2 linked regions of the Candidatus Puniceispirillum marinum IMCC1322 genome follow. The protein of the gene in region 1 interacts with the protein of each later gene in a pairwise test. Links are inferred from orthologs where the notes say so. Each region holds a gene or a part of one and is shown in the gene's direction. Other genes may lie near its edges.

Region 1 (12,177 bases):
CCACTTAGTTTAATATGGGTCATTGCAGGTTTTGGCTAGTGTCGCTATGTTCTTGCCAGATTTAATTAATATAACGGAGCATTCTTAACATGTTTATTTCACCTGCATTTGCACAAGCGTCTGGCGGCCTAGCCGAAGGTGGTTTTGGCCTGTTACCAATCATTTTTGTAATGGTGATATTTTATTTTCTGTTGATCCGCCCTCAGCAAAAACGTGCTAAGCAGCATAAAGAAATGCTTGGTGCACTTCGGCGTGGTGATAAGATCATCACATCAGGCGGATTAACCGGATCAATCGTTAAAGTCGTTGATGATAGTGAGACTGTCGAGGTGGAAATCGCCAAAGACGTAAAGGTTCATATTGTCCGCTCTATGATTGCTGATATCCAGAACAAAACCGAGCCGGTCAAAAAGAAGTAATGTTCGTTATCTGATAAATCTAATCATATAACGGAAACTTTATACTGACTGTTTTATAAAAAGGTTTGCACCGAATGTTGCAATTTGAAGGCTGGAAAAAATTACTCGTTCTTTTTGTCATTTTGTTAGGCGTCTTTTTTGCGTTGCCTAATCTGGCGCCTACGCAAAATGACAATCAGTCAGACAGTACAGTTGAGTCTGTCTTTGGTTTTCTTCCTGGCAAGCACATCAATCTGGGTCTTGACCTTCAAGGCGGATCCCATCTGTTGTTACGTGTTGATATGGATATTGTTGAACAAGAACGCTTGGACAGTATTGGTGAGACCATACGTCAGGAGTTCCGCAATGATAAGATCCGCTTTGCTGACCTGAAGGTTGATGGCAAAGCTGTACACGTCACCATTCGGGATGCTGATGATGCTGACAAAGCCGAGGCGATACTTAATGAACTTGCAACGGGCTTAAATGTTGCCAGCAACGCGTTAGTCTATGTCATTTCATTTTCCGAAACCGGACTGACGGAATTACAATCAAACACAATTGCGCAATCTATCGAAATCATCCGCCGACGGCTGGATCCCGAAGGTACAAAAGAGCCTGTCATTCAAAGACAGGGTTTGGATCGGGTTCTTGTTCAACTGCCTGGCGTTGACGACCCTGAAGCGGTAAAACGCTTGCTAGGCCGTACTGCCAAGCTGACCTTCCAGCTTGTCGATATGCGGATTACACCACAAGAAGCGGTTGAGCGCGGTCGTGTACCACCTGGCAGTATTTTATTGCCAAGTGATAGCGAAGATGGTCGCAATTTTGTGATCGAAAAACGTGTGATGGTCAGTGGTGAAATGCTGGAAAATGCAACAGCCAGCTTTGATCAGAATAATCAGCCAGCTGTCAGTTTTCAGCTTGATTCCGCGGGCGCCAAACGTTTTGGCCGTGTAACAGGTGCCAATATCGGTCGGCCTTTTGCCATTGTTTTGGATGGTAAGGTCGTATCCGCGCCAACGATACAAAGCCAGATTTTTGGCAGTGGCCAGATTACTGGTAATTTCACAGTTGCAGAAACCAACGAATTATCGCTTGTTCTGCGGGCAGGTGCCTTGCCAGCGCCTTTGATTGTGATGGAAGAACGCTCAATCGGCCCAGGCCTTGGTGCGGACTCTATTGAGGCTGGTAAAATAGCCGCTATCGTTGGGCTATGCCTTGTTATAGTCTATATGTTCCTTAGCTACGGCACATTTGGCATCCTTGCTGACATGGCGTTACTGGTGAATGTCATTTTGATTGTTGCCGCTTTGTCTGCCTTGCAGGCTACGCTGACCTTGCCCGGCATTGCTGGTATTGTTCTGACCATGGGTATGGCAGTGGACGCCAATGTGTTGATATTTGAACGAATACGGGAAGAATTAAAACGTGGTCGGTCAGTAATGGCCGCCATTGATGGGGGCTATCAGCGTGCCATCTCGACGATTGTTGATTCGAATCTGACCACATTATTTGCTGCCTCGTTCCTGTATATTTTTGGTTCAGGGCCCATTAAGGGGTTTGCTGTAACGCTTGGTATTGGCATTGCCACATCCATGTTCACCGCCGTAATGGTCACGCGCCTGTTCATTGTGCTGTGGCTTGAGCGTAAGAAACCAAACGAACTGGTGCTTTAACGTTATATCCAGTTGTTATGCCCCCCATAAAGACTATCAGGGAAATATAAAATGCGTTTAAAACTAGTACCAAGCGATACCAATTTTGATTTTCTGAAATTGCAAAAAATCACCATGGTTTTGTCAACATTTCTAGTTCTGGCATCAATTGGGATGTTTGCAACGGTTGGTCTTAATCTGGGCATTGATTTCAAAGGTGGTATCTTGCTGGAAGCACGCAATATGACCGGCCCTGCGGACATATCCAAAGTCCGTAATGACCTTGGCACTTTGAATTTGGGCGATGTCAGCTTGCAAGGTTTTGGCACTGAGACGGATGTTCTGATCCGTATTCAGCGTCAAGAAGGTGACGAAAAAGCCCAAATTGCTGCCATTAAAGCAGTAACTGACATGCTTGGTAGCGATTACGATATCCGCCGCACAGAATTTGTTGGCCCGACGGTTGGTGCCGAGTTGGCAGAAAAAGGTATTCTGGCTGTCATGTGCGCGCTGATGGCCATTCTTGTTTATATCTGGTTCCGCTTTGAATGGCAGTTTTCCATCGCGGCGATTGTGGCACTGGCACATGACGTATTGTCAACGATTGGCCTGTTTTCATTAACATCTTTTGAATTTAATCTAGCAACAGTGGCGGCGATTTTGACAATTGCCGGATATTCGATCAATGACACGGTTGTTGTATTTGACCGCGTCCGCGAAAATCTACGGCGCTACAAATCCTATGAACAGCGTGATATCTTGAACCGGTCACTAAATGAGACCTTGTCACGGACTGTTATGACGTCGGTCACAACATTGCTTGCATTGACCGCGATTGTGATTTTTGGTGGCGCTGTTTTACGAGACTTTGCGCTGGCTATGATATGGGGTGTTATCATTGGCACCTATTCGTCAGTGTTTATTGCCGTTGGTATGCTGTCACGCTTTGATCTGAAGCGTGTTGATGATGATGAAAATGGCATTGAGGTGCCGGAGTATGAGCGTTAGGCATGGTCGATATAAGCACCTTTTCTGAAAAAGGCGACTTACAGCTTATTCATGGCTATGGTGATAACGGATTTCGCATAAGCGGTTCAAGATACGCCGGAAATGTAATAGTTCTGCCACGCATGACAATGGCATGGTCACTTTCCAATTTGGAAAATTTGACATTTGACGATTTAGGCCCCTTGCTTGGCGATATACCACCACCTTTATTCATTTTGGGGGTTGGGCCAGCACCCATGCAGCTTTACCCTGAACTTGCCGCCCAGTTAAAACCGAACAATATCAACCTTGAAGTCATGTCAACTGCGGCTGCCTGCCGGACATGGAATGTGTTGATGAGTGAAGGGCGGGATGCCGCCGCAGGTTTGATCGCTGTTGATGAATGATACGCCATTTATAGACAATAAGTTCCATAAAGACGCGATAATGGCGCTTAAAATACAGGATCCAGCAATGGCGTTGGTGTTCGGATTTGAGAACACCCAGCGTCGCTCTCTTGCCGCTAATTTAATTTGCTTATCTGGTGAGCTACAAAATGCCCTTCGCATTCCCAAGGAGCCAATGCTGGCTGCCATTCGTGTTCAATGGTGGTACGACACATTGGCCGTAGCTCCCAGTAGCTATAAAGGCAATATTGCGCCTCTGGTAGTTCGTTTGCAAAAACATATACAGAATGATGATATTGAACGTGATGATATTCTGAAATTAATTGAAGCATGGCAGGCTTGTACAATGGACGAGACGGCCTCGACAACACAGGCCTGGAGTATATGCTGGCAATTGGTTGGTCATTATCTGGGTGGCCATGATACTGGCGATAGTGCGCAAAAAATTGCCCCTGTCTTGCACGCTACGCCAACAACAGATCCAGCGACAATACCATCACTGGACAATGCGTTTTTTGGTAACTTGCGAAAACAGGTGCAGGAAAGTCGTCAATGGTGGCTCTATTTTGCCGCCATCATAGGGTATCATAAGCATATGTATGGGCATGATGCTATGGATCATGATCATTTGCTGGTCTGGCGACTGCTTCGGTGGCGGTTATTTGGCTTCAAGATTGCCGACTAGCTGGCCGTCACATCTTTCCATGCGCGAATAGAATCAAGCGCACGCCCAGCATAGGCGGCCTTGCGATCACGCCCTTTTAGCCTTTTTGTTCCAGCTGGCGTTTCAATTTCCGGAAACAGACCAAAATTGACATTCATCGGTTGAAAACTATCTGCCATCGCACCGCCAGTGATATGCGACAGCAATGCGCCATGTGCCGTATCCAGCGGTGGCGCTGTCCAATCCTGACCTTTCAATTCTAGCGCGGCCATCTGCCCAGCCATCAAGCCAATAGCGGCTGACTCAACATAACCCTCAACGCCTGTGATCTGACCCGCAAAACGGATACGCGGCATCGATTTCATCCGAAGTTGTGGATCAAGCAAGCGCGGTGAATTGATGAAGGTGTTCCGGTGCAAGCCACCTAGACGGGCAAATTGCGCATCTTCAAGACCCGGAATGGTTTGGAAAATGCGCACCTGTTCTGCATGTTTCAATTTCGTTTGAAAGCCAACCATATTATACAGCGTACCAAGAGCATTATCCTGACGAAGCTGTATCACCGCATAGGGTCGTGATCCATCATGTGCATTGGTCAGCCCAACGGGCTTCATAGGGCCAAAACGAAGCGTTTCACGACCACGTGATGCCATCACTTCAATGGGCATACATCCCTCAAAATACGGGGTATTTTCTTCCCATTCCTTAAATGACATTTTTTCGCCATCAATCAGCGCATCGATAAAATCTTCATACTGCGATTTTGTCATCGGGCAGTTGATATAATCTTTGCCATCACCGCCATCGGTAGATTTGTCATATCGCGACTGGAACCAAGCCACATCCATATTGACACTATCAAAATGCGCTATTGGCGCAATCGCATCAAAAAAGGCAAGGTCTTCTTCGCCGCCCCACTTGCGAATCATCTCGGCCAGAGCTGGTGAGGTGAGGGGACCTGTAGCAATAATAACCTGTTTCCAGCTATCAGGTATGTCATTCACTTCTTCACGTTCAATTGTGATTAGGGGGTCAGCGGTTAATGCCGCTTCAACAGCTTGAGAAAAACCATCACGATCAACTGCCAAGGCACCACCAGCCGGTACTTTATGCTTGTCAGCCTCACGCAATATAACCGAATTCAAGATCCGCATTTCTTCATGCAGAACCCCAACAGCGTTTGCCGTTGCGTCATCCGAGCGAAAAGAGTTAGAGCAAACCAACTCGGCTAAACCGTGTGTATGATGTGCATCAGTCATGCGTTTTGGGCGCATTTCATGCAAAACTACCGGAATATTCTGCCTAGCAATTTGAAAGGCTGCCTCGCTTCCAGCAAGCCCACCCCCAATTACGTGAATGACTCCATCATTATCTTGCATAGATCACATCCTTGAAATTTAAGTCTTTGACGGGTCAAAAATACGGCTTAGATAATGCCCGGTATGCGATCCAGCAACTTTTGCAACATCTTCTGGTGTACCTTCGGCAACAACAAGACCGCCGCCATCTCCGCCTTCAGGACCAAGATCGATCACCCAGTCGGCAGTCTTGATAACATCCATATTATGTTCGATAACAATCACGGTATTGCCCTGATCAACAAGTTCCTGCAAGACGTCCAGTAATTTGGCAATGTCATGGAAATGAAGTCCCGTTGTAGGTTCATCAAGAATATAGATCGTGCGTCCTGTGGCACGCCGCGACAATTCTTTTGAAAGCTTTACACGCTGGGCTTCGCCGCCGGACAAGGTGGTAGCTTGCTGTCCGATCCGGACGTAGCCCAACCCCACACGTAGCATCGTTTCAAGCTTTTCCCGGATGGCCGGCACAGCTTTAAAATACTCAACACCTTCTTCAACTGTCATATCAAGAACATCAGCTATCGACTTGCTACGCCATGTAATTTCTAATGTTTCACGATTATATCTTCGGCCTTTGCAGCTATCACAAGTGACATAAACATCAGGCAGAAAATGCATTTCAATCTTGATAAGTCCATCGCCCTGACAAGCCTCACAACGGCCACCTTTAACGTTAAAAGAAAAGCGCCCAGGCGCATAACCACGCGCTTTAGCTTCTGGCAATCCTGCGAACCATTCACGGATTGGTGTAAAGGCACCAGTATATGTTGCCGGATTCGAACGTGGAGTTCGGCCAATAGGGGACTGATCAATATCAACAACCTTATCCAGATAGTCGGCACCTATGATTGTTTTATGTGGGGCAGGCATTTCACGGGCTTTGTGCAAGCGCCGTGCAAGTGATTTCCATAGCGTTTCCAGAACCAATGTTGATTTGCCACCACCAGATACACCCGTTACACAGGTCAACACCCCAAGCGGAAACCCAACACTCACATCCTGCAGGTTATTACCATTTGCGCCTTCGACACGAATGACACGGCCTTTTGTACCTTTTCGCCGTTTTTCGGGTATCGCTATCTCACGCACACCCGAGAGATACTGACCAGTTAATGACGCCTCATTTGTCATTACATCTTCGGGGGTTCCTTCGGCAACGACAAAACCACCATGCACACCCGCACCAGGCCCCATATCGACGACATAATCTGCCAACCGGATCGCATCTTCATCATGTTCAACGACCAGCACCGTATTGCCAAGGTCGCGCAAGCGTATCAAGGTTGACAGTAGCCGGTCATTATCACGCTGATGCAGACCAATCGAAGGCTCATCCAGAACATAGAGAACACCCGTCAGGCCAGATCCAATTTGTGATGCCAACCGAATACGCTGTGATTCGCCGCCAGACAATGTGCCTGAATTACGCGCCATTGACAGATAGTTCAAGCCGACATTGACCAGAAAGCCGAGGCGTTCGTTGATTTCCTTTAGAATGCGCGCTGCAATTTCAGATTGCTGACCTTCAAGCCTTGAGCCCAAATCAGAGAACCAGTCCCGCGCATCTCCAATCGACAGACGGGCAATATCTGAAATATCATATTTATCGATTTTCACAGCCAGCGATTCGGCTTTCAATCGTTTACCAGCACATGAATCACAAGCATGATTGGCTCTGAATTTCTCCAGTTCTTCACGCACCCATGACGAGTCAGTTTCGCGATATCGACGAGCCAAATTCGGCATAATACCTTCAAATGGCTTGGTTGTCCGATAAGACCGCATACCGTCATCAAATTCCATCGTCACAGGCATCTTGCCTGAACCATGCAGGATGATTGATTTGGTATCGTCATCCAAATCATAGAACGGCACATCAAGAGAAAAATTAAACTGTTTGGCAAGCGATTCTAGCGTCTGCATATAATATCTTGCGGTGCTGGATGCCCAAGGCGCCAACGCGCCACCACGAAGCGTTGTTTGCTGGTCTGGAACAACAAGTTGTTCATCAAAATGACTGCTGACACCCAATCCGTCACAGGCAGGGCATGCTCCAAAGGGATTGTTAAACGAAAATAGCCGCGGTTCGATTTCATCAATGCTGAAGCCTGACTCAGGGCAGGCAAAGCGTGCTGAAAATACTGTCCGCCCCGCATGACGACCAGCTATATCGTCATCCTGTTCATCTGATGTATTATCAAGGCTTTCGGCCGTATCGGCATAGGCAAGACCGTCAGCAAGCGCCAGTGCTGTTTCTAACGAGTCAGCCAGACGCGTGGCCAGTTCATCCAAATCACCCTTGATGATGACCCGGTCAACAACAACTTCAATGTCATGCTTGCGTTTTTTATCCAACTCAGGCGTGTCATCGATATCATACAGCGCCCCATCAATGCGGACACGGCTAAAGCCTTTACGATTAAGTTCCCCAAGTTCTTTACGATATTCACCCTTGCGGCCACGAACGATCGGAGCCAGCAAGTATAATCTGGTGCCTTGCTCCATCGCCAGCAGGATATCAACCATCTGGCTGACAGTCTGGCTTCGAATAGGCAAACCGGTAGCCGGTGAATAGGGAATACCGACACGTGCCCATAACAACCGCATATAATCATATATTTCCGTGACTGTACCAACGGTCGAACGCGGATTGCGCGACGTGGTTTTCTGTTCAATGGAAATGGCAGGTGACAGACCCTCAATCAAATCAACATCAGGCTTCTGCATCATCTCAAGAAACTGGCGCGCATAAGCGGACAGCGATTCGACATAACGACGCTGTCCCTCGGCGTATATTGTATCAAATGCTAACGAAGATTTACCGGATCCTGATAATCCTGTTAGCACAACCAGTCTGTCTCTGGGCAAATCAATATCTACATTTGCTAGGTTATGCTCCCGTGCACCACGAACAGAAATCATCCGTGGTTCATAGGTTTTATCAAGAGAAGAAATATCTTTGACCCGCTGCGATAGCGACGTATTTTTTGTATCATTTGGCATGGCGCGAATATAGCCATTTCCTGATAGATTTTGCTAGTGCTTTTGATGTGGAAAAGTCTTTTATGTAAAAAATAAATAACCCGAATTATCTTGTCAGCAGGGGGGTGGGATGCGTAATCTGCGAACGTAAAACAAATTAAGGAGAAAATCGATCATGGCTGGCAGTGTAAACAAAGTGACTTTGGTCGGCAATTTGGGACGTGACCCGGAAGTGCGCTCTACACAGGATGGTGCCAAGATCGTACAATTATCATTGGCAACGTCTGAACGCTGGAAAGACCGCAACACTGGTGAACAACGTGAACGTACCGAATGGCATCGCGTGGTCATCTTTAATGAAAATTTGGGCCGAATTGCCGAACAGTATCTGCGCAAAGGCTCTACATGCTATATTGAAGGGCAATTACAAACGCGCAAATGGACAGACAATCAAGGTGTCGAGAAATATACAACTGAAGTCGTTTTACAACGTTATCGTGGCGAGCTGACCTTGCTTGGTGGGCGTGGTGATGGCGGCGGTGGCGGTAGCTATGGCGGCGGTGATAGCGGTGCGGGATCAAGTTCAGGAACTGATGACAGTTATGGCGGCGGCACGGGCACGTCTACAAGCCCCCCTCCAATGCGTGACAGCAATGATCTTGATGACGATATTCCATTTTAAATCAGTAAGTTAAATTACATTTATAATGCGATGCTTTTGGCTTTACATCAGCATCGCTTTTTTTTGCTTTGCGCAACAATATATGGTGTTACAGTTTTGTTTCATGCTATATATATAGTTATATAAGCACGCTTTTTGTGCGCCATAAGCGAGACACATGTGACCGAGACCACTAGCCCAAAAAGTCCAACCATTTCCATCTCTGATGAAATGCGGAAATCCTATCTTGATTATGCGATGAGCGTTATCGTTTCACGTGCATTGCCTGACGTTCGTGATGGGTTGAAGCCAGTCCATAGACGTATTCTATACGCGATGATGGAAGGCAATTATGACTGGACAAAGCCCCCTCGCAAATCAGCCCGTATTGTCGGTGATGTCATGGGTAATTACCATCCACATGGTGATAGCTCTATTTATGAAGCAATGGTGCGAATGGCGCAGGACTTTTCAATGCGTCTTCCGCTTGTCGATGGTCAGGGAAATTTTGGTTCGGTTGATGGCGACCCTGCGGCAGCTATGCGCTATACTGAGTCAAGGCTTGCCCGCGCGGCTGAGAGCTTGTTGCGCGACATTGACAAGAATACCGTTGAATTCGCGCAGAATTATGACGAAACCCAGCTGGAACCTACTGTTCTGCCTGCTGAATATCCGAACCTGCTGGTCAATGGCGCTAATGGCATCGCTGTTGGTATGGCAACCAACATCCCCCCCCACAATCCAGGGGAGGTGATTGCCGCTTGTGAGGCCTATGTAAATAATCCCGAAATAACCACCGAAGAACTGACCGAGATCGTACCGGGGCCAGATTTCCCGACTGGTGCGCTTATTATGGGTCGCCATGGCATCCGCGAGGCTTATCGAACAGGGCGCGGGTCTATCATCATGCGCGCCCGTGCCGAGGTGCAAACCAACGCCAAAGACCGCGAGTCAATCATTGTTCATGAAATTCCCTATCAGGTTAACAAAGCACAGCTACTAGAACGTATCGGTGAAATGGTGCGCGATAAGGTTCTGGAAGGAATTTCTGACATTCGCGATGAATCCGATCGTACCGGTATGCGCATTGTCATTGAGGTCAAGCGTGATGCTGCGGGTGATGTGGTGCTGAACAAGCTGTACCGCCATACACGACTGCAAACGAGCTTTCCCGTTAATATGCTGGCCATGAATGCCGGTCGGCCAATCCAGATGGGGCTAAAAGACGTTATCGAGGCTTTTTGTGAGTTTCGTAAAGATGTTGTTATTAAACGGACAACATTTTTGCTCAACAAATCGCGTGACAGGGCGCATATTCTGGCTGGTCTGATGGTTGCGCTTGCGTCTATTGATGAGATCATAGAGCTTATCAAAAAAGCGCCAGATACCGAAACTGCGCGTAATGAGCTTTGTGCCACAGCCTGGCCAGCGCATGAGGTTGGTGCGTTTATAGCGCTGATTGATGATCCTGGTCATGCGGTTGTCGATGATCACTATACTCTGTCTGAGGTGCAAGCCCGCGCTATCCTCGAATTGCGATTACAGCGCTTGACCGGTATGGAACGCGATAAACTGGCTGCTGAAACTCAGGAACTTGCTGATAAAATTGCCGATTATCTGGATATACTTGGTTCGGATACGCGCGTTAGTCAGGTGATACTTGATGAGCTTGCAGCCACGCGTGAACGCCTGTCGGATGATCGGCGCACCGAAATCACCGATCAATTGGCCGATCAGGATGATGAAGACCTGATCCAGCAAGAAGATATGGTGGTGACGGTGTCTCATCGTGGCTATATCAAGCGCGTGCCATTATCAATCTATCGTGCCCAGCGTCGTGGTGGTAAAGGCCGTGCAGGCATGAAAACGCGTGATGAGGACTTTGTAACGCGTCTATTTGTCACCAATACGCATACGCCAATTCTGTTCTTTACCTCAAAAGGTATGGTTTACCAGCTTAAATGCTACAAATTACCCGAATCGGCACCGCAATCGCTTGGTAAAGCTATGGTGAATTTACTACCTATTGAGCCAGAAGAGACTATTAACACCGTGATGCCTATGCCTGATGATGAAAGTTCATGGGGTGACCTGAATGTCATGTTCGCAACCGCATCAGGCAATGTACGGCGTAATAACCTGAGTGATTTCACCAATATCAAGCGCAATGGTAAAATCGCCATGAAAATGCAGGATGGTGACGAGCTGGTTGGGGTGATCCCCTGCAATGATGACGATGACGTGTTGATGGCCACCCGCAATGGTAAGGCCATCCGCTTTGCGGCCAATGCGGTACGTGTTTTCCGTGGCCGTGACTCGACAGGTGTACGCGGTATCAAGCTACTTGGTAAAGATCGCGTTGTGTCGATGTCTATTATTGCTGACCCTGAAAATGAATATATTCTGTCAGTGACTGAAAATGGCTATGGCAAACGCACCCCTATAAAAGATTATCGACAATCTGGCCGCGGCGGGCAGGGCGTTGCCAATATAGAAATTTCACCGCGCAATGGTCAGGTGATGGCTTCCTTTACCGTTGTTGAGGAGGATCAGCTCATGTTGGTCACCAATCAGGGCCAAATCATCCGTATAAGGGTTCATGGTGGCGAAGGGGACTCAATCCGCATTGCCAGCCGTAAGACGCTTGGCGTGCGGTTATTCGATGTTGCTGATGATAATGACGAAAAGGTTGTCTCAGCAGGCCTCATTCATGAAAGTGATGATGATGACGATGATCATGATGTTGTTGCTGACGGAGAGGGCAGAGATGACGCCTTAACGTCACCCAATTCTGAAACCCAAACCGAGACTGAGGCCGTCAAACCCGACAATAGTGACGCGCCAGACGAAGAGGCTTAAATGGGTCAGCGCATTGTCATGTATCCTGGCACTTTTGATCCACTTACCTTTGGCCATATCGACATCATCCAACGTGCGGCGCGCCTTGGCGATCATCTGATCGTGGCGGTGGCGGAAAATGCCGGAAAAAATCCTGTTTTATCAGGTGATGAAAGATGCGAACTGGTGGCATCACATCTAAAACTGCTGATGGATACTGA
Region 2 (12,135 bases), 1.3 Mb from region 1 along the record:
ACGCATAAATTGCTCAAGGATATGGGGCCAGAACCCCTGGGCAACGCGTTTTCGGCAACGCATATCCAAACCGTATTTGCCAACCGGAAAAGCCCCGTTAAAAACGCCTTGCTTGATCAGCGGTTGATTGCGGGCATCGGCAATATCTATGCCTGTGAGGCATTGTTCAAATCCGGCATATCGCCGCGGCGTCGTGCCGGATCGATTACCGCCGGTCGCGCCGATAAACTGGCGCATGCCATTGTCACGGTGTTGCGCGCCGCGATTGCTGAAGGCGGCACCAGTTTGCGCGATCATGTCCAGCCTGGCGGTGAGATCGGCTATTTTGTGCAGAAGCTTTCGGTATATGGGCGTGATGGATTGCCCTGTGTGATATGTGAAACGCCGATTCGCATAATTGTGCAATCGGGGCGCAGTAGTTTTTACTGTCCTTCATGTCAACGCTAGGGCATGTCAACGCTAGGGCATGTCAACGCTAGGGCATGTCAACGCTAGGCATAATCCGCCGGATCGCGTAAAGTAATCAAACATCTAACCGTATAGCAGGATTTTATGAGACATCTTTTGGTGAAAAAGCTTTTTAGCGGCCAGGTCGTGGCGATGTTATTTTTGGCATTATCGACATGGGTAGCGGTGGGCATGGCTTCAGCAAGCATGACACCCGCCCAGGCCGAGACAAGATGGGTCAGCGATGTGCCGATCATGGACGAGCTGGAAATTATCGTCGATCTGGGTTTCAGCTTTGATTCGCCAAATGGCCGGATAATTGGTATTTTTGCGACCAGCAATGCGGATATGTCGATGGTAAAGGGCTTTTATGACAAGGCGTTGCAAGCGCTTGGCTGGGCATGGCAGAATGACAGCTGGTACCGAGGTAGTGAACGGCTAAGCCTAACCCGCGCTGATACCAGTTTCGGGAGCGTCTGGCGCTTGATGGTTCAGCCGCGATAGCCTGTTATGGGCGATCTGACAGGCAAAGCCATTATGCGATGATATAGATGGTGATCAGCGAAACCCGTACCGAAGTGCGTCAAAGGCATCTAAAGTCCCACAGAACAGCCAAATTTGCTTGACGTGGAGGGCAAAAGTCGCCTATAGCACTGTCCGCAACGTAATTTTAGAAATTGAGGGTCATTCTGAATGGCAAATCATAAGTCAGCGAAAAAGCGTATCCGCAGAAATGCCAACCGTGCACTTATTAATGGTGCCCGTATGAGCCGTATCCGCACATTCGTAAAAAAAGTCGAAACAGCCATTGCATCTGGTGATGCCGCTGTTGCCCGTGAAGCTCTACGTGTCGCCCAGCCGGAAATCCAGCGTGGCGTTACCCGTGGTGTTGTGCATCGCAATACAGCGTCGCGCAAGATTTCGCGTCTGGCTGCCCGCGTTAAAGCCCTCGCCGCCTAGTTACCCTAAGCGCGCGTTAGCTTGCTACTAAGTAGGTCACGAGGTTAGCTGATAAAGCGGCGATGAGTGCCGCGATCGGTTAGCCAACCTGTATGTGCCAGCTTGCCCTTGCATATAACCAATTATAATTGTTTATCAGAAGTCCACAGCGTCATGCGGTGGGCTTTTATTTTGGAATCGGCAGATGCTTTGTCAGCATCCGGTCTGCCAGATTTAAAATAATCGGTATGAGGTCACATCAGCACGAGTCACATCGCCATGAGGTTGCAAGCCCCAAAATCGGTTTCTTGCGATTCGGTGCCTGATAATCAATAATTTTTGTCACATCTGACCCATTTCAAGGGGAAAGACTGTCAACAAAAATAACTGCGCAAAACACAACTTTATTTTGCCATTTCGGGCTCTAGCTGTCTTGCCATCGCCCCCTAATTTTAGCTAATCTCATCTAGCTCAACCAAGAGCAATTCAATGACCGTCTGCTGTTACACAGGTTCAATTTGCTGTTACAAGCAGTTCGCGGTCTGTCCACAATCATGTGTGACTAAAATATATGGGGGTGATACATGTCGGACGATAATCTAAAAAATCCCTCAACCCCACATGAATTCAGTGCGTATGGAGCCAAACCAGCCACATTGAATCCGAATTTTGAAAATGGCGATTTTGCGCCTTTTGACAGCGCTGCGAATCCGCCAGTGGATCTTGAAGCCTGTTGGGAAAAAGTATCAGCGCGGATGCGCATTGATTTAGGTGACGCCGCATGGCGAAGCTGGATCAAGCCGCTTCGGGTTGGTAGCCTGCACAATAATATGCTGACAATCGAAGCTGATTCGAGTCTGGCACGCGATCGTGTGAACAGCCAATATGCCGACCGGTTGCGGGTTATTTCAGCAGCCGAATTTACCGGAGTAAAACGCGTTGAAGTGCGTCTTGCGGTGCGTCCGCAATCGATTGCCGAGCGCGCGCCGCGGATAACCGATAATGACAAAGGGTCCGCCTTTGCTGCCAACAGTACAAAATATGACAGGGCACAATCTGACAGCGCAACCGGTGCCACGCCGGAAAAGTTTGATCCGCTGGCCGGTCTTGATCCGCGCTATACATTTGCAAATTTTGTTGTTGGCAAGCCGAATGAATTGGCTTTTGCCGTTGCGCGCCGTACTGCTGAAAGCGAGAAGGTCGCGTTTAATCCCCTGTTCCTTTATGGCGGGGTCGGGCTTGGTAAAACGCATCTGATGCATGCGATCGCCTGGCATATCCGTGAACAGGCGCCATCGCGCAAGGTGATGTATCTGTCAGCAGAAAAATTCATGTATCGTTTTGTTCGCGCGCTTCGGTTCCGAGATACGATGTCTTTCAAAGAACAGTTCCGTTCGGTGGACGTGCTGATGATTGATGATGTGCAATTCATCAGTGGCAAGGATTCCACGCAGGAAGAATTTTTCCATACCTTTAACGCATTGGTCGAAGATGGCCGTCAGGTGATCATCTCGGCGGATAAGTCGCCAACCGATCTGGAAGGCATGGAAGAACGTCTGCGTAGCCGGCTTGGCTGGGGTATGGTTGCTGATATTCATCCGGCCGATTACGAACTCCGTCTGGGTATTCTGCAAGCCAAAGCCGAACGGGCGCAGATCCAGATCCCCGATAAGGTGCTGGAATTTCTGGCGCATAAGATTGTCAGCAATGTGCGCGAGCTTGAAGGCGCGTTAAACCGGATTATGGCGCATGCCATGCTGGTGGGCCGTGAAATAACCATCGAAAGCGCTGCCGATCTGCTGGCTGACTTACTGCGCGCCAGTAGCCGCCAGATCAGTGTTGATGCAATTCAGAAGCGAGTCGCTGCGCATTATGGCATCCGGGTGTCGGAAATGTTCTCGGCTCGGCGCGCACGTAACATCGCCCGCCCGCGTCAGGTGGCCATGTATCTGACGAAAAACCTGACGTCATTATCCTATCCGGAAATTGGCCGCCAGTTCGGTGGACGTGACCATACGACGGTCATGCATGCGGTCAAAACCATCGAGACATTGACGCTATCGGATTCGCGGCTGGGCGAAGATGTTGATCTTTTACGGTCGCTTTTGTCGAACTAGCCGCATTCGGGCCGTCATGACCCCATATCCATATTTCATATGATCAGCTAAGAAGCCCTGTTTTGGCCATTTTCGAGCGTTGCCGCGAATCGCTAAAAACACAATATTTTGGTGTTAGTTTGTTATAAACATGCTATATTTGGCGATTAGAGGGCGTATGGACGATTGACAGTTTATACGCATGTGTCCCCCGCTGGTCGGGCATGGTAGCTCAGGGCTACAGAATGAGAGAAAATAGATGAAACTGGCAATTGATCGTATGAGTCTTCTAAGGCCTTTGGGTCATGTGCAATCCGTTGTTGAGCGTCGTAACACGATACCCATTCTGGCGAATGTCGTATTGCGCGCCGAAGACGGACAGCTGTCATTGACAGCTACTGATATGGATATGGATATCACAACCGAGGTTGGCTGTGCGGTGGCAACGGCAGGGACGACAACGATGTCGGCGCATATGCTGTATGATATCGTGCGTAAACTGCCGGATGGATCCGAAGTCGAGCTGTCGGTTGGCGATGGTCATGCGATGATCAGCGCGGGTCGTTCGAGTTTCCGGCTACCAACCTTGCCTGTCGAAGATTTTCCGGCCATTAGCTCGAATGAGCTGCCGACCAATTTTGTGCTGACCGCTGCTGATTTCCGCGATCTTATCGATGCCACCAAATTTGCGATTTCTACCGAGGAAACGCGCTATTATCTGAATGGTATCTATCTGCATAAATCAGATGCTGGCGATCTATGTGCGGTGGCAACAGACGGGCACCGTCTGGCGATGACCAAGCAGACATTGCCAGGTGGCGCAGCGCAGATGCCATCGATTATCCTGCCGCGTAAAGCGGTTGGTGAATTGCGCAAACTGCTGGATGACTATGATGGTGATGTGACGATTTCAATGTCGGAAACGCGTGCCGAATTCGCCTTTGGGGCGGTGCGCCTGACCACTAAGCTGATCGATGGCACATTCCCTGATTACACCCGCGTTATCCCGACGAATAATGACAAGATCATGCAGGTTGATGTGGGGGCTTTTTCAGCCGCCGTTGACCGGGTTTCGACAATCTCGTCGGAAAAATCAAAATCGGTAAAAATCGGCCTACGTGCTGGTGTCATGACGCTATCTGCTAGTAATACGGATGCGTCAAGTGCCACCGAAGAGCTGGAAGTCAGCTATAGCGGCAATGAAATGGAAATTGGCTTCAACGCGCGTTATCTTCTGGATATCGCCAGTCAGGTGAATAGCGAGATGGTCGAATTTGCCCTTGCCGATCAAGGGTCACCAACGCTTGTCAGAACACCCGGTGATGATGCCAGCCTATTCGTTTTGATGCCAATGCGCGTGTGAGTGACGTTTGACAGCACTTTCGCACCATTTCAGGCAGGCCACGGATTCGGGTCATGATCACAACGGCAAAGCTGTTGGTGACGGTTTTGCACATAGCGCGTCGCGGCCGCAATTATGGCTATCAGGATTGTTGCTGAATAATTTTCGCAATTATGAAACGGTGCGGCTTGAATTCGGGCAAGCGCCCGTCGTGCTTGTAGGCGCGAATGGTGCAGGCAAAACCAATTTGCTGGAAGCGATTTCATTGCTGTCGCCAGGCAAGGGTATGCGCCGTGCCAAGACAGCGCATCTGGCGCGGATCGGCGCGGCAATGCCGGACTGGTCGGTATCGGCGGCGCTGGAAACCGAAGATGGCGTCATGCAGATTGGCACAGGTGTGCCAGCAGATTCGCAGACCGGCCGCCGGATCATGCGCCGTGAAGGCATGACCGTTTCACAGGCCGATATCGCAACGCAGTTGTCAGTATCGTGGCTGACGCCGCAGATGGATGGCGTCTTTATCGATTCACCAGGTGCCCGACGCCGCTTTCTTGACCGGCTGGTGATTGCCTTTGATGCGGCGCATATTGGCCGTACCAACCGCTATGAAAAACTGATGCGCGAACGTACGCTATTGATCAGCGAAGGGCGTGGTGATGCTGGCTGGTTTAATGCGCTTGAAGCCAGCCTTGCCGAAACAGCGATTGCGATCACGGCAGCGCGGCGCGCTTTGATACATGATCTGAACGAAGAAGCCCGCCATGGCTGGCATGGGTTTCCGGGTGTGCGGCTTGAATTGCAAGGCGATATTGAAAACTGGCTTGATGAGATGCCAGCATTGGCGGTCGAAGACCGTCATATGGCCGCCGCCGCCAATCTGCGTACTGATGGCACAAGTGCTTTGCCTGGCCCGCATGCTAGTGAGGTCAATGCCTATGATGTGGCAGGTGATACCCCTGCCTATCTGGCATCAACCGGACAGCAAAAGGCATTGTTGATCGCCGTGGTTTTAGCCCATGCCCGATTACAGGAACGCCGCCTTGGCCGCCCGCCTATTATGTTGCTTGACGATGTGGCGGCGCATCTTGATGCCAAGCGTCGTTCAGCCCTGTTTGAAGCGTTGTTCGATCTTGGTGGGCAAAGCTGGTTCAGTGGCAGTGATGCCAGCCTGTTTGATGGGCTTGGTAAGGCCGCCCAGTTTATGAAAATTCATGATGCAGAACATGATGCAGAACACGATTCTGGCGTGATAACAAAAACGCCCAAATGTGAGTGGTTGATATGAGCGAAGACGAAAAAACAAATATCCCTGATCAAGCGGCAGCGGCCGTTGATGGCGATTATGGTGCTGAATCAATCAAGGTTTTGCGGGGGCTGGATGCGGTGCGCAAGCGGCCAGGCATGTATATTGGTGATACCGATGATGGATCAGGGCTTCACCATATGGTCTATGAAGTTGTCGATAATGCAATTGATGAAGCGCTGGCAGGTCATTGTGACCTTGTTCAGGTTGTGCTGAATGCTGATGGCTCGATCAGCGTCACCGATAATGGGCGCGGGATTCCGGTCGATATCCACCATGAGGAAGGCGTATCCGCCGCCGAGGTGATCATGACGCAGCTTCATGCTGGCGGTAAATTTGACAATAATTCCTATAAGGTCTCAGGCGGCTTGCACGGTGTGGGCGTATCAGTGGTCAACGCCTTGTCCGAGTGGCTACGGCTGACCATTTTCCGGAATGGCCGCAAGCATGAGATGATGTTCAAGATGGGTGAAGCGGATGGCGCGCTGGCCGATATGGGGGATGCCGAAGGGCAAACCGGCACGCATGTAACTTTTTACCCGTCGCTAGACATTTTCTCGTCGATCGAGTTTGATTTCACCACGCTGGAACATCGGTTGCGCGAACTGGCCTTTTTGAATTCGGGCGTGCGTATTAAAATGACCGATAACCGGACAAGCGAAGAACGCGTATCCGAATTTTTCTTTGAAGGTGGTCTGGAAGCGTTTGTCACCTGGTTGAATCGATCACGCAGCGAAATGCATCCCACAATCACAGCGATAAGCCAGCGTGATGATATTACCGTTGAGCTGGCCCTGGCATGGACAGATTCGTTCCATGAAAACACGCTGTGTTTCACCAATAATATTCCGCAACGTGATGGCGGGGCGCATCTGGCCGGTTTCCGTGGGGCGATGACGCGCGTGGTCAATAATTACGCACAATCATCCGGCATTGCCAAAAAGGAAAAGGTCCAGCTGACAGGCGAAGACTCACGCGAGGGGCTGACCGCAATCGTATCCGTCAAAGTGCCAGATCCAAAATTTTCATCGCAGACCAAAGATAAGCTGGTGTCATCCGAAGTGCGCCCTGTTGTTGAACAGGCGGTTGCTGATTGTCTGAATCAATGGTTTGAGGAACATCCGGCCGAAGCCAAGAAAATCGTGTCAAAAGCCTATGAAGCGGCGGCGGCGCGTGAAGCGGCGCGCAAGGCACGCGATCTGACCCGCCGCAAAGGCGTTATGGATATTGCCAGCCTGCCTGGCAAATTAGCCGATTGTCAGGAACGTGACCCGGCAAAATCGGAAATTTTCCTGGTCGAGGGTGATTCGGCTGGGGGGTCGGCCAAGCAAGGGCGTGATCGGGCGAATCAGGCAATCCTGCCTCTGCGTGGCAAGATTTTGAATGTCGAGCGTGCGCGGCTTGATAAGATGCTGTCATCAGCCGAGATCGGCACGCTGATCACGGCGATTGGTGCCGGGGTTGGCAATACCGAAATGCAACTGGATAAAGTGCGCTATCACAAGATTGTCATCATGACCGATGCGGATGTGGATGGGAGCCATATCCGTACATTGTTGCTGACATTCTTTTTCCGTCATATGCGGCCTTTGATCGAACAGGGTTATTTGTATATCGCCCAGCCGCCGCTGTTCCGGGCAAAACGCGGACAGTCGGAAGTTTATCTCAAAGACCAGCGTGAATTGGATATCTATCTGATGACAGCCGGATTGAAAGACACGGTGCTGGTTGTCGATGGGGGGAGCCAGATGGCAGGTCCCGATCTGCGGGATGTGACCAATAATGCGGTTACGGCCAGCCGCCTGATTGAACAGATAACACGGCAGGTTGGCAATCGTGATGTGGTCGAACAAGCTGCGATAGCCGGGCTTATGAAAAGCGCGACGCTTGATAGTGCAGATGCAGCAACATATCTGGCTACACGGTTGGAGAATGTTGTGGATGAGTTGGAAAAAGGCTGGCAAGGCAGCATCGAGGATACCGTGCATGGCAAGGCGATTGTTGTGCAGCGCCGGCTGCGTGGCATCACCGAAAAATATGTCATTGACCGGCGTATCGTCGGCCTGCCCGAAGCGGTACAGCTTGATAGTATGGCTCCGCATCTACAGCAGATTTATGCCAAATTTGCAACGCTGACAGGGACATCGCAAAATACCATTATTCATGGCCCAAGCGATCTGGCCCAGCTTGTGTTTCAGACTGGCCGGAAAGGCGCACAGATTTCGCGCTATAAGGGGCTTGGTGAAATGAATCCCGATCAGCTATGGGAAACAACGCTGGATCCAGATCAGCGAACCTTCCTGCAAGTGGTTATCGAGCATGAAGAAGATGCTGACAATGCGTTTTCAACATTGATGGGCGAAGCGGTCGAAGAACGCCGGAACTTTATCCAGACCAATGCATTGCGCGTCGCCAATCTTGATATCTAGCTCTGTCCGATGAACAGGGTGACGGGTCAGCACTTGTTATTACCGAGCCAAGCTGAGGCTGTTGCCATAGGCTTGAAGGTTGATATGCGGGTCTGGTTGTGCGGATTGAAAGGGTGGGCAGGATGATGCTACGGCGGTTTTTTGGAAGCGCCGATAGACGCGCCATAAACCCGATCGATCCGTCGGTGGTGCTAACCATCCGCTGGCTTGCCATTAGTGGCCAGCTTCTGGCGCTGACCTTTACCTATTTTGTGCTTGGATTTGATCTACCACTGATACCAGCTTTGATCATTATCGGCTTATCGGTATTGATGAATTTATGGCAAAACCGGCAAGCCAAGGATGATACCGGACTGGTTGAACAGAATCTGCTGGCGCTGATTTTTGATATTCTGCAGCTGGCCGCTTTGCTGTTTCTGACAGGCGGGCTTTTGAATCCGTTTTCGGTTTTACTGCTGGCGCCAGTTGTGGTGTCAGCAACGATGCTAAGACGACGCGCAACATTGGTGCTGATTCTGACGGTCGCGGCCAGTGTCAGCGTGCTGGCATTATATAATTATCCGCTGCCATGGGGTCAGGATACAGTTAACTTGCCGGGCCTGTATGTTGCCGGTTTGTGGCTGTCATTGATGCTATCGACGATCTTTATTGGTGGCTATGTATGGTGGGTGGCGTCGGCGGCGCGGAGCCTATCCGAAGCGCTATCCGAAGCGCAGCTTGCGGTTGCCGAGGAGCAACAGGCGGTGGCACTTGGTTCGCTGGCGACCGCCGCCGCGCATAAGCTTGGTTCGCCCTTGAACACGATCACCGTGATCAGCCATGAATTGAGCCGTGAAATTACCGAGGATGATCCGATCTATGAGGACATCCAGCTTTTACGTGTCGAAGCCGAAAGATGCCGCGTTATTCTGGGCTCGCTGGAAGATTATAAATTGCAAAGCAAGCCCGATTTCGAGACCGAATTGCCAATCAATGTGCTGATCGAAGACCTGTTGCAAGAACGGTTCGATGCTGGCCCTGCCGAGGTTATTGTAACGCATGACGCGGCGTCAATGGATGAAGTGCCGGTTGCCACGCGCCGCGCCGAATTCATCCAGGCGATCGAAGATATTCTGCAAAATGCGCATCAGTTCGCCCGCACCAAGATAATCATACATATTGAATGGTCATTAGAAGATATCCATATAAGGATCAATGATGATGGTGACGGCTTTAAACCATCAATATTAAGCCGTGCTGGCCAGCCCTGGAATAGTAGTCGAGTCGGGCAAAGTGGGCATCGTGGCCTTGGCATTTTTATTGCGCGCACGCTGATTCAATCGATCGGTGGATCAGTTGCGTTCGGGAATGGCAAGAATGGCGGTGGTGAAGTTAAAGTCAGCCTGCCACGCTCATGTTTCGAGGTGGGATGATGTTAAATGCCAGCATGTAAATTTATCATGCGGCTTTCGGGAAAGGGAACCAAAAGGTGACAGATAAATCGCTGTTGATTCTTGATGATGATGCGCCGCTTCGCAACCGGCTGAAGCGGGCAATGGAAGCGCGCGGATTTGACGTGGTTGATGCCGGCACTGTCGCCGAAGGCATCGAGCTGGTGCGCAGATCGGTTCCGTCCTATGCGATTCTTGATATGAAACTTGATGATGGATCAGGTCTGACGCTGGTGCAGGAATTGCGCAAGCGCGATGATAATTGCCGCATTGTCATGCTGACCGGCTTTGGCAATATCGCAACGGCCGTGGCGGCGGTAAAAGCCGGTGCACTTGATTATCTACCAAAACCAGCCGATCCGGATCAGATCGTCGCGACCTTGATGCAAACCGGTGATGGTATGCCGCCGCCACCGCAAGACCCGATGAGCGCCGATCGTGTGCGCTGGGAACATATCCAGCGCGTATATGAACAATGTGGGCGGAATGTGTCAGAAACAGCCCGCCGTCTTCGTATGCATCGACGAACATTACAACGTATCTTGAGCAAGCACGCGCCACGAAGCTAGTCTGGCCTGAGTCAGGGTAGTGCTTTAGGTGATGCTTGCGCTTGTGCGAACGGACGAATGCGCCTATACAAAATTTAGGCTCGTAAATTATACGTTATGTCCGCTGTCATGGTTGATTTCGATAAGCCGCTGATCACAAATTTAGACTGTCTCTGATATGAAAAAAACAGAATCCGACATCGAAACCAAGCTGGTCCGAGGCGGGCTTTTAAGATCCGCACATCAGGAAACATCCGAAGCGCTGTATATGACGTCAGGGTTCGTTTATGAATCAGCCGAGCAGGCTGCCGCTGCGTTCCGCGAAGAAACCGATAATTTTGTTTATGCCCGCTATGGCAACCCAACTGTTTCCATGTTTGAAAACCGGCTTGCCCTGCTTGAAGGGGCGGAAGCCTGTAAAGCTACCGGCACAGGCATGGCTGCGGTTTTTGCGGTGATGGCTTGCCAGCTGGAAAGTGGCGACCGAATCGTTGCCAGCCGCGCCCTGTTTGGTGCCTGCTATGTTATTCTGACGCAGACCTTGCCGAAATGGGGGATTGACGTTGAGCTGATTGATGGCACCGATCTTGAGGCCTGGGCCACGGCCTTGCAGACACCAACTAAGATGGTGTTTTTCGAAAGCCCGTCTAACCCATTGCTTGAGCTGGTTGATGTGGCGGCTGTATCCCAGATGGCGCATGCCGCCGGAGCCATGGTGGTGGTTGATAATGTGTTTGCCACTGCGCTGCATCAACGCCCGCTTGAATTAGGCGCTGATGCGGTTATCTATTCGACCACCAAGCATATTGATGGTCAGGGGCGGTTGATGGGCGGTGCGGTTCTGGGCGATCAGACATTTATCAAGGATATATTCACTCCGTTTTACCGGCAGACAGGTGCCGCGATCAGTGCTTTTAATGCCTGGGTGATGCTGAAATCGCTGGAAACGCTGTCGCTTCGGATCGAAGCGCAATGCGCCAGTGCCGCGCGCATCGCCACAATGCTGGCTGGGCATAAGGCGGTCAAAAATGTGCGTTATCCGGGGCTGGCATCGCATCCGCAATATGATCTTGCATGTAAGCAGATGTCGGGTTTTGGCAGTATTATCGCGTTTGAAATTGATGGTGATGAAGCGGCGTCCTATCGCGTGCTGAATGAGCTATCGCTGATTGATATTTCCAACAATCTGGGCGATAGCAAATCGCTGGCCTGTCACCCTTATACGACAACGCATTCAAGTCTGAGTGACGAGGAACTGGCGCTATTGGGAATCAGCAGGTCACATATACGGCTATCGGTTGGTCTTGAATCGGGTAATGATCTGATAAATGATATCGAACAGGCACTTAGTATTTTAAGGTAATTATTTTGGAAACTGCCGCAATTTATGCGTTCGGCGCTGCTATCTGTTGGACGCTGGCGGGCTTGTTTGGCCATGCACCAGCCCGCGCGCTTGGCTCGCTTCATTTCAATCGACTGCGCATGATTGCAGCGGCAGGTATCATGGCGGTGCTGCTGGTCATCACGGGGCGGGCTTTTACCTTTGATCCGGTATTTATCTGGCCACTGGTTCTATCATCGGTGATCGGCATTGTGCTGGG

What was found.
Region 2: the proteins of gyrA (region 1) and gyrB interact in binary tests that used the Escherichia coli proteins (3 or more experiments, as listed by UniProt). The link is inferred for Candidatus Puniceispirillum marinum IMCC1322 from one-to-one orthologs.

Annotation. Positions count from the first base shown.
Region 1 is NC_014010.1:425,042-437,218, reverse strand. The notes cover bases 9,011-12,177. They hold gyrA (DNA gyrase subunit A), read left to right. Parts: upstream 9,011-9,349; coding sequence 9,350-11,977; downstream 11,978-12,177. Other genes in these bases: coaD (pantetheine-phosphate adenylyltransferase), read left to right, coding at 11,978-12,177; ssb (single-stranded DNA-binding protein), read left to right, coding at 9,011-9,139. In the rest of the region: preprotein translocase subunit YajC, read left to right, coding at 90-419; protein translocase subunit SecD, read left to right, coding at 494-2,077; protein translocase subunit SecF, read left to right, coding at 2,129-3,064; SAR116_RS02090 (Mth938-like domain-containing protein), read left to right, coding at 3,067-3,450; SAR116_RS02085 (hypothetical protein), read left to right, coding at 3,443-4,135; methylenetetrahydrofolate--tRNA-(uracil(54)-C(5))-methyltransferase (FADH(2)-oxidizing) TrmFO, read right to left, coding at 4,132-5,493; excinuclease ABC subunit UvrA, read right to left, coding at 5,512-8,397; more of ssb, read left to right, coding at 8,633-9,010. UniProt on the Escherichia coli protein: A type II topoisomerase that negatively supercoils closed circular double-stranded (ds) DNA in an ATP-dependent manner to maintain chromosomes in an underwound state.
Region 2 is NC_014010.1:1,712,409-1,724,543, reverse strand. What follows is about bases 5,706-8,830. They hold gyrB (DNA topoisomerase (ATP-hydrolyzing) subunit B), read left to right. Parts: upstream 5,706-6,105; coding sequence 6,106-8,556; downstream 8,557-8,830. Other genes in these bases: SAR116_RS08040 (ActS/PrrB/RegB family redox-sensitive histidine kinase), read left to right, coding at 8,679-8,830; recF (DNA replication/repair protein RecF), read left to right, coding at 5,706-6,109. Outside these bases: mutM (bifunctional DNA-formamidopyrimidine glycosylase/DNA-(apurinic or apyrimidinic site) lyase), read left to right, coding at 1-447; SAR116_RS08070 (hypothetical protein), read left to right, coding at 553-951; rpsT (30S ribosomal protein S20), read left to right, coding at 1,141-1,407; chromosomal replication initiator protein DnaA, read left to right, coding at 1,971-3,503; dnaN (DNA polymerase III subunit beta), read left to right, coding at 3,742-4,845; more of recF, read left to right, coding at 4,853-5,705; more of SAR116_RS08040, read left to right, coding at 8,831-9,968; SAR116_RS08035 (ActR/PrrA/RegA family redox response regulator transcription factor), read left to right, coding at 10,025-10,555; metZ (O-succinylhomoserine sulfhydrylase), read left to right, coding at 10,713-11,897; SAR116_RS08025 (DMT family transporter), read left to right, coding at 11,903-12,135. UniProt on the Escherichia coli protein: DNA gyrase negatively supercoils closed circular double-stranded DNA in an ATP-dependent manner to maintain chromosomes in an underwound state.